3 linked regions of the Variovorax paradoxus genome follow. The protein of the gene in region 1 interacts with the protein of each later gene in a pairwise test. Links are inferred from orthologs where the notes say so. Each region holds a gene or a part of one and is shown in the gene's direction. Other genes may lie near its edges.

Region 1 (3,064 bases):
CTGGAGTTCGGCACGAACGGCGCCCTTGAGCTTGTCCGAAGAGGCGCTCACGAATTCCTTGCGGTCGAAACCCGCGCGCAGCCGCACCACGTGCGCGGCACGCGGCAAGCCGGCGCCGGGCGCGGCGCTCACGGTATAGATCTGGCGTTTGATGGCGTTGCGCGTGACCGCGCGGCGCGCCCAGCGCTTGGGCACCATGGCGCCCAGCCAGACATCGTCGGACGCGAACAGCGGTGCCGCACTCGACGAAAGATCGAGCGCACAGCGGTGCAATGCGAAATGAGCAGTGCGCGCCACGGTGGCACCTGCGAGGACGGCCTGGAATTGCGCGCGGGTCTTGAGCCGCTGCATGGAAGCCGGGCCGCGTCCGTCGTTGCTGGTCGGACCAGGAGCGCTGGCTGCAGGAACTGGCGCTGGCGGATCGGCGGCGGGCAACGGCAGGCGGACTGCCGTCAGACGGCCAGGCGCTTGCGGCCCTTGGCGCGGCGTGCGTTGATGACGGCACGGCCGCCGCGGGTCTTCATGCGGACCAGAAAGCCGTGGGTACGGGCGCGGCGGACTTTGGATGCTTGGTATGTGCGTTTCATGATGGTTCCTGATTCCCTGTTTCCGCAGGCGAAAAAGCCGCGGGCGCCGGAGAGCGTGTTTCGGATGAGCCCCCGAAAGACGCAATGAGGTTTTCAGGGAAACCCGCAATTATCGCAAACATTCGGCCCCCGAACAATCTTCGACTGGATTTGCGGGCCTTTCGCCGCCGCCGGCAGCGTGTGGATAAGGCTTTGACAAGTTAGAATGCCGAGCGCCTTCAGCAGAGAATATCCACAATACCTATACCAAATAATGCCCGAGGGTTTCACCATCTTTCCAAGCGCCCATGTCCACTGACGGCATCGGCGAAAGCCTCTGGCAGGCCTGCGTCGACCAGCTCGCGCAGGAGCTGTCGGAGCAGCAGTTCAACACCTGGATCAAGCCCCTGACAGCGCAGGTCGCGGACGACCTGTCGCGCATGACGGTGTTCGTTGCCAACCGCTTCAAGCTCGACTGGATCCGGGCCCAGTACGCCGGCAAGATTGCCGCCATGGCCGAGAAGATGTACGGCCAGCCTGTGGCCGTTGAGTTAGCGCTTGCTCCGCGAGAAGCACCCGTGCGTTCTGCCCCGGTTGCCGTGCTGGCTGAAACCGACGTGCCGCGCGACGTGGCCGGCCCGGGCGAGGAGCCGGCCGCCGCCGGCTTCAAGAACCGGCTGAATTCGGGCCTCACTTTCGACACGCTGGTGGAGGGCACGGCCAACCGCATGGCGCGCGCCGCCGCCATGCACGTGGCCGGCATGCCGGGCCATCTGTACAACCCGCTTTTCATCTACGGCGGCGTCGGCCTGGGCAAGACCCACCTGATGCACGCGGTGGGCAATCGGCTCCTGGCCGACCGCCCGGATTCCAAAGTTCTCTACATCCATGCCGAGCAGTTCGTCTCGGATGTGGTCAAGGCCTATCAGCGCAAGACCTTCGACGAGTTCAAGGAGCGCTACCACTCGCTCGATCTGCTGCTGATCGACGATGTGCAGTTCTTCGCCAATAAAGACCGCACGCAGGAAGAATTCTTCAATGCGTTCGAGGCCCTGCTGGCCAAGAAGTCGCACATCGTGATGACCAGCGACACCTATCCGAAGGGCCTGGCCGACATCCACGAGCGCCTGGTGTCGCGCTTCGATTCGGGCCTCACGGTGGCCATCGAACCGCCCGAGCTCGAAATGCGCGTGGCCATCCTGATCAACAAGGCCCGCGCCGAATCGGCCGAGATGCCCGAGGAAGTGGCCTTCTTCGTCGCCAAGAACGTGCGCTCCAACGTGCGCGAGCTCGAAGGCGCGCTGCGCAAGATCCTGGCCTACTCGCGCTTCAACCAGAAGGAAATCTCGATCGCCCTGGCGCGCGAGGCGCTGCGCGACCTGCTGTCGATCCAGAATCGGCAGATCTCGGTCGAGAATATCCAGAAGACGGTGGCCGACTATTACAAGATCAAGGTCGCCGACATGTACAGCAAGAAGCGCCCGGCCAGCATTGCGCGGCCGCGGCAGATCGCGATGTACCTGGCCAAGGAGCTCACGCAGAAGAGCCTGCCCGAAATCGGCGAGCTGTTCGGCGGGCGCGATCACACGACGGTGCTGCACGCGGTGCGCAAGATCTCGGGCGAGCGCCAGCAGCTCACCGAGCTCAACCAGCAGCTGCACGTCCTCGAGCAGACGCTTAAGGGCTGATCGCATGTCATCCAAAATGCCCCTCGCAACAGCGGAGAATGGCGTCTCACTGGCGGATTCAAAGAGATAAGAGAAGAGGAAGAAGACATGATCGTTTTGAAGGCAACCCAGGACAAGGTCCTCGCCGCGCTGCAATCGGTGGCGGGCATCGTCGAGCGGCGTCACACCTTGCCGATCCTGGCCAACGTGCTGATCCGCAAGACCGGCGGCCAGCTGCAGCTGACCACCAGCGACCTCGAGATCCAGATCCGCACCACGGCCGAACTCGGCGGCGATGAAGGCAACTTCACCACCACCATCGGCGCGCGCAAGCTGATCGACATCCTGCGCACCATGCCGGCCGACCAGACCGTTAGCCTCGAATCGAGCGCCAGCAAGCTGGTGCTCAAGGGCGGCAAGAGCCGCTTCACGCTGCAGTCGCTGCCGGCCGAGGACTTTCCGCTGGTGCAGGAGGCCGCCAACTTCGGCCCCGTGTTCAGCGTGCCGCAAAAGACGCTGAAGGACCTGCTCTCGCAGGTTTCGTTTGCGATGGCCGTGCACGACATCCGCTATTACCTGAACGGCATCCTGTTCGTGGCCGAGGGCAAGCAGCTGAGCCTGGTGGCCACCGACGGCCACCGGTTGGCGTTCTCGTCGGCCACGCTCGACGTCGAAGTGCCGCGCCAGGAAGTCATTCTTCCGCGCAAGACCGTGCTCGAGATGCAGCGCCTCTTGTCGGACGCCGAAGGCGCCATCGAGATGCAGTTTGCGAACAACCAGGCCAAGTTCAGCTTCGGCGGCATGGAGTTCGTCACCAAGCTGGTCGAGGGC
Region 2 (2,936 bases), 650 kb from region 1 along the record:
CACCAACGAAGGCTGCCGCGACCGCCAGTACTCGGCGCTGTCGCGCTTCTGGGAGCTGGAGAACGGCACCGATTGCGGCACCTTCGGCTTCCGCGGCTATCGGCCGCTGAACGTGTCGGTCTCGGCCGCCACCCGCAAGCCCGAGACGCCCACCTCGCCGTCCGAAGGCCACTCCGGCAGCGCCGTGGCCTACCAGGCCAACGAGATGCGTATCGGCCTGTCGGTGCGCACCAAGATCGCACAGGGCCTGCTCACGCAGAACGAGCCGGCCAAGAAAGATTCGCTGTGGTTCGCGTACTCGCAGCAGTCGACCTGGCAGCTGTTCAACGGCTCGATCTCGCGGCCGTTCCGCACCACCGACCACGAGCCCGAGGTGATGTATGTCTACCCGCTCGACTTCAACCTGCCCGGCGGCTGGCGCTGGCGCTACGCGGGCGTGGGGCTGGTGCACCAGTCGAACGGCCAGAGCCTGCCGCTGTCGCGCAGCTGGAACCGCGTCTACCTGATGGGCGGCGCCGAACTCGACGACCGCTTCACCATCACCGGACGCATCTGGCAGCGGGTTTCGGAAGAGGCGGCAAAGGACGACAACCCCGACATCTCCAACTACATCGGCCGCGCCGAAGTCACGGGCCGCTGGAACTTCAACCGCGACAACACCCTGGGCTTCACGGTGCGCAACAACCTGCGCGAGAGCGGCCGCGGTTCGGTGCGGCTCGAATGGCTCAAGGCCATCGGCGATTCGACCAAGGGCAACCTGCGCTTCCACACGCAGCTGTTCCACGGCTACGGCGACACGCTGGTGGACTACAACCGCAAGCGCACGGTGCTCAGCATCGGCTTGAGCCTGGTGGATTTCTAGGCCAGCAAGGATCGCTTTATGGATCAGGACCTGACTCCCGTCGACGCCACCCAGCGCGAGATCATCGCGGCGCTGCATGTCGCACCCGTCTTCGATGCCGCCGCGGAAATCGAGCGGCGCACCGCGTTCCTCGCGGACTACCTGCAGAGCACCGGCCTCAAGGCGCTGGTGCTCGGCATCAGCGGCGGCGTCGATTCGCTGACGGCCGGCTGCCTCGCGCAGCGCGCCGTCGAGCGGCTGCGTGCGCAAGGCTACGGCGCCACCTTCATCGCGATGCGCCTGCCCTACGACGTGCAGAAGGACGAGGATGAGGCACAGGCCTCGCTCGCGGTGATCAGGCCGGACCGCATCCTCAGCGTCGACATCCGCCCGGCGGCCGACGGCATGCTCGCGGCGCTCAAGAGCGGCGACTTGGCCTTCCGCGACGCGGCGCATGAAGACTTCGTGCTCGGCAACATCAAGGCGCGCCAGCGCATGATTGCGCAGTTCGCGGTGGCCGGCGCGCACGACGGCATCGTCATCGGCACCGACCATGCCGCCGAGGCGCTGATGGGTTTCTTTACCAAGTTCGGCGACGGCGCGGCCGACGTGACGCCGCTCACCGGCCTCGACAAGCGCCGCGTGCGCGCCATCGCGCAGCGGCTCGGCGCGCCCGACGAGCTGGTGTTCAAGGTGCCGACGGCCGATCTCGAATCGCTGGTGCCGGGCAAGCCCGACGAGGACGCCTTCGGCGTCAGCTACGAACAGATCGACGATTTCCTCGAAGGCAAGCCGGTGCCCGCCGCGGCGCGCGAGATCATTCTTGCCACGCATCGCAGGAGCGCCCACAAGCGCGCGCTGCCGGTGGAGCCGCCGCAGGCCTAGCTTCGGCTGGCTTCACGCCGCCTTGAAGCGAGGCGGCTCCAGCAGGTGTTCGAGCAGCGCCGAGAGCTTGTCGACGTCGACCGGCTTCGTCAGATGGGCCCGGAAACCCGCCTCCAGGCTGGTGTCCCGGTCGCTGGCCTGCCCGTAGCCGGTGATGGCGATCAGCGGCGGCGGGTTGATCATCTCCGCCCGCACACGCCGGGCGACTTCGTGGCCGCTCAGGTCGGGCAGGCCGATGTCCAGCAGCACCACATCCGGGTCCTGCGCCTTCACCGCCTCGATGGCGGCCAGTCCGCCATGCACGACGCTGGACTTGTAGCCCAGCGCTTCCAGCAGCATGGCCATGGTCTCGGCCGCATCCACGTTGTCGTCCACCACCAGCACGCGCTGCTCGCCCACCGGACGCGGCTGCGCCTCGAGCATGGCGACCGGCGCCTGCGTGGTCGGGAACTGCACCACGAATTCGCTGCCCTCGCCCGGCCTGCCGGTGCTGAACGCGCTGACGCGTCCTGCGTGCAGCGTGGTCAGCTGCTGCACCAGGCTCAGCCCCAGGCCCAGCCCGCCCTGCGTCCTTGCCAGGTTCTGCTCGCCCTGCACGAACAGGTCGAAGATCCGCTGCAGGTCCTGCGGCGGTATGCCGGGCCCGTCGTCGCGCACGCTGATGTCCGCCTCCGTTGCGGTTCGCGAGAGCGACACGCGGATGTTGCCGCCGTTCCCGGTGAACTTCGCCGCGTTGTGGATCAGGTTGCTGAGGATCTGGATGACGCGCGCCCTGTCCCCGGCAATCCAGGGATCCGCGTCCTGCGCCTCGAGGTGCAATGTCTGCGACTTGCCCTCGATCAGCGGACGCACCGCCTCGACGGCCTCGGCGATGGCGTCGCGCAGGCGAACCGGCTTGTTCTCGATCTGGATCTTGCCGCTCGTGATGCGGCCCACGTCGAGCAGGTCGTCCACCAGCCGGGTCATCTGGCGCAGCTGCCGGCCGATGATGTCGCGGGTGTGCACGACCGCGGCCGACTCCGTCTTCTCGCGCTTGAGGAGTTCGAGCGCGTTCGAGATCGGCGCCAGCGGATTGCGCAGCTCGTGCCCGAGCATCGCAAGGAAGTTCGTCACGCGGCGCCCTTCGTCTTCCAGCGCGGTCACGCGGCGGCGCTCGGTCAGGTCGCGCGTGACCTTGGCGAAGCCGCGATGCCTGCCGGTGGCATCGTGC
Region 3 (3,135 bases), 590 kb from region 1 along the record:
CCACGGGGTGCAGCACCAGTGCGAATTCGCCGCGCGTGCGGTCGCGGCCGGCTGCGAACCAGCCCGGCAGCTCGGCGGCGGCGAGGGTCGCGATTTCCTCGAATTGCTTGGTGAGTTCGCGGCCGACGGTGATGCGGCGCTCGCCCAGCGCCGCGAGGGCGCGCGCCACGGCCTCGATGCGGTGCGGCGCTTCCAGCAGCACCACCGCGCGCCGCTCCTGCGCCAGCGCCTTCACGGCCGCGTCGCGCTCGCCGGCCTTGGTCGGCAGGAAACCCGCGAACACGAAGGCGCTGCTCTCGTCGCCCGCCGCCACGAGGCCGGCGGCGCCGACCAGCGTGGTGACGCTGCTCGCGCCCGGCAGCGGCAGCACGCGCTGGCCGGCACCGCGCACCGCCGCGACCAGCCGCGCGCCCGGGTCGCTCACGCCCGGCGTGCCGGCGTCGCTCACGTAAGCAATGCGCTCGCCCAGCGCGAGCCGCGCGACCACGGCCTGGGCAGCCTCGGCCTCGTTGTGCTGGTGCACGGCCAGCAGCTGGGCATTCGGCCGGTCGATGCCGTAGGCGCGCAGCAGGCTCTGCGTGTGGCGCGTGTCCTCGCAGGCGATGGCGTCCACCAGCTGCAGCACATGCAGCGCGCGCAGCGTGATGTCGGCCAGGTTGCCGATGGGCGTGGCCACCACGTACAGCGTGCCCTGCGGATAATGCTGTGCACCCGAGGCATCGCGCGCGGCCGCAAGGGCGGCGCCGAAGGAAGCGGGTACTAGTGAAGCCAAGGGGTTTCTCCGTAGGAACAAAAAAGAAAGCCGGCAGGGAGGGCAAGCATGAAGACCATCACGACCAAGCATCGTGGCGACGCGGCGGAAGACGCCGCGCTCGACCACCTTCAATGCGCGGGCCTGGCGCTGGTTGCGCGCAATTATCGAACGCCCGGGCGCGGCGGCGGCGAGATCGACCTGATCATGCGCGATCCGCGCGACGCCACGCTGGTGTTCGTGGAGGTGCGCCAGCGCAGCACCGGCACGCACGGCGGTGCCGGCGGCAGCATCACGGGCGTCAAGCAGCGGCGCATCGTCTTTGCCGCGCGCCACTACCTGAACGGTCTGCGCACGCTGCCGCCGTGCCGCTTCGACGTGGTGCTGGTCGAGGAGCGCATCACCTGGCTGCAGGGGGCGTTCGACGCGGGCGGGAACTGACAGCGCGCCGCAGGCTCCACCCCCACACATATCGCAAACGTCTTGTTTCATCGCCCCCCGGTATCATCGCGCCCCATGCTCGAGCAACGGATTCAGCAACACTTCATCGATAGCGCCGACCTCAAGTACCAGGCCGGCCCAGTCCTCAGCAAACCCATTTCGCAGGCAATGCAGGCCATCCTGGCGTGCGTGACCAGCGGCGGCAAGGTGCTGGCCTGCGGTGCGGGCGTCTCGGGCCTGCTGGCGGCGCAGTTCGCGGCGCATTTCGTCGGCCGCTTCGAGCGCGAGCGCCCCGAGCTCGGCGCCATCGCGCTGCCCGGCGACAGCACCGACCCCACGGCCGACAGCGCCAACGCCATCGACGCCGACCGCTTTGCCCGCCAGGTGCGCGCACTCGGCCAGGCCGGCGACGTGCTGCTTGCGCTCAGCGCCAGCGGTCAGTCGGCGGCCGTGCTGGCGGCGGTCATGGCCGCGCACGAGCGCGACATGACGGTGGTCGCGCTGCTGGGCAACGCCAGCGCCGGCCAGCCGGCATCGCCCGCCGCGGGCAGCAGCGGAACCGGTGGCGCCATCGGCCGCGCGCTGCGCGAAACGGACGTCCAGATCGGCGTGTCGCACGAACGTGCGGCGCGTATCCACGAAGTCCACCTGCTCGCACTGCACTGCCTGTGCGACGGCGTGGATGCCCAGCTACTCGGAGAACAGGAAGCTTCCACATGACAACGACACCGTTCCAACGCCTCGCCATTGCTCTTGCCGCGGGGACCGTGCTGGTTGCCGGGCTGTCGGCCTGCGTGCCGCTCGTGGTCGGAGGGGCCGCAGCGGTGGGCATGGGCATGGTGGCGACCGATCGCCGCAGCTCCGGCGCCCAGCTCGACGACCAGGGCATCGAGCTGCGCGCGGCCGCCCGTGTGCGCGAAATCGCCAACGACAACATGTACGTGAGCGTCACCAGCTTCAACCGCCAGGTGCTGCTGACGGGCGCCGTGGGCAGCGAGGCCGACCGCCGCCGCGTCGAGGACGTGGTGCAGCGCGTGGACAACGTGCGCTCGGTGGTCAACGAGGTCACCGTCGGCCAGTCCAGCACTTTCCAGGAACGCTCGAACGACGTGTTCATCAGCGGCAAGGTCAAGGCCTCGCTGCTCGACGCCAAGGACATCTTCGCCAATTCGTTCAAGGTGGTGACCGAGCGCGGCGTGGTCTACCTGATGGGCATCGCGACGCGCCGCGAAACCGACCGCGCGACCGAAATCGCACGCGGCATTTCGGGCGTGCAGAAGGTGGTGCGCGTGGTCGAGGTGGTGAGCGAGGCCGAACTGGCCAGCCAGGCGCAGCGGGGCGGCACGGGGGCATCCACACCCGCTCCTGCACCCGCGCCGTCGTCGGCACCCGGGACTTCTTCTTCGTCGCGCGTGCCGCTGCCGCCGATGGAGCCGCTGCCGCCGGCGCAACCCGGCACCCCGACGACCTCGCCGGTGCGCTGATCCAGCAAAAAAACAAGGCCCGTTTGCACGGGCCTTGTTTTTACTTGAGCCGGATGATCAGGCTCGACGTATCCCAGCGCTTGCCGCCGGCCTGCTGTACGTCGGCATAGAACTGGTCGACCAGCGCCGTGACGGGCACGCGCGCGCCGTTGCGCTTGGCCTCGTCGAGCACCAGGCCCAGGTCCTTGCGCATCCAGTCGACGGCAAAGCCGTAGTCGAACTTGCCCTCGATCATGGTCTTGCCGCGGTTGTCCATCTGCCAGCTCTGGGCGGCGCCCTTGCCGATCACATCGAGCACCAGCTTCATGTCGAGGCCGGCGCGCTGGCCGAAGGCAATGGCTTCGGAGAGGCCCTGCACCAGGCCCGCGATGGCGATCTGGTTCACCATTTTGGCCAGCTGGCCGGCGCCGCTCGCGCCCAGCAGCGTGACGGCGCGCGCGAAGGCGGTCATCACCGGCT

What was found.
Region 2: the proteins of dnaA (region 1) and nadE interact in binary tests that used the Escherichia coli proteins (3 or more experiments, as listed by UniProt). The link is inferred for Variovorax paradoxus from one-to-one orthologs.
Region 3: the proteins of dnaA (region 1) and QFZ47_RS09835 interact in binary tests that used the Escherichia coli proteins (3 or more experiments, as listed by UniProt). The link is inferred for Variovorax paradoxus from one-to-one orthologs.

The regions. Positions count from the first base shown.
Region 1 is NZ_JAUSXL010000002.1:1,897,162-1,900,225, forward strand. Bases 153-3,064 are described here. They hold dnaA (chromosomal replication initiator protein DnaA), read left to right. Parts: upstream 153-874; coding sequence 875-2,254; downstream 2,255-3,064. Other genes in these bases: QFZ47_RS12715 (ribonuclease P protein component), read right to left, coding at 153-351; rpmH (50S ribosomal protein L34), read right to left, coding at 453-587; dnaN (DNA polymerase III subunit beta), read left to right, coding at 2,342-3,064. Also shown: more of QFZ47_RS12715, read right to left, coding at 1-152. UniProt on the Escherichia coli protein: Plays an essential in the initiation and regulation of chromosomal replication. Binds in an ATP-dependent fashion to the origin of replication (oriC) to initiate formation of the DNA replication initiation complex once per cell cycle.
Region 2 is NZ_JAUSXL010000002.1:1,243,416-1,246,351, forward strand. What follows is about bases 20-2,803. They hold nadE (NAD(+) synthase), read left to right. Parts: upstream 20-880; coding sequence 881-1,726; downstream 1,727-2,803. Other genes in these bases: QFZ47_RS09580 (phospholipase A), read left to right, coding at 20-862; QFZ47_RS09590 (PAS domain-containing hybrid sensor histidine kinase/response regulator), read right to left, coding at 1,739-2,803. Outside these bases: more of QFZ47_RS09580, read left to right, coding at 1-19; more of QFZ47_RS09590, read right to left, coding at 2,804-2,936. UniProt on the Escherichia coli protein: Catalyzes the ATP-dependent amidation of deamido-NAD to form NAD. Uses ammonia as a nitrogen source.
Region 3 is NZ_JAUSXL010000002.1:1,303,967-1,307,101, reverse strand. The notes cover bases 107-3,089. They hold QFZ47_RS09835 (SIS domain-containing protein), read left to right. Parts: upstream 107-1,267; coding sequence 1,268-1,912; downstream 1,913-3,089. Other genes in these bases: QFZ47_RS09825 (NAD(P)-dependent oxidoreductase), read right to left, coding at 2,717-3,089; QFZ47_RS09830 (BON domain-containing protein), read left to right, coding at 1,909-2,676; QFZ47_RS09840 (YraN family protein), read left to right, coding at 821-1,192; rsmI (16S rRNA (cytidine(1402)-2'-O)-methyltransferase), read right to left, coding at 107-772. In the rest of the region: more of rsmI, read right to left, coding at 1-106; more of QFZ47_RS09825, read right to left, coding at 3,090-3,135. UniProt on the Escherichia coli protein: Required for the timely initiation of chromosomal replication via direct interactions with the DnaA initiator protein.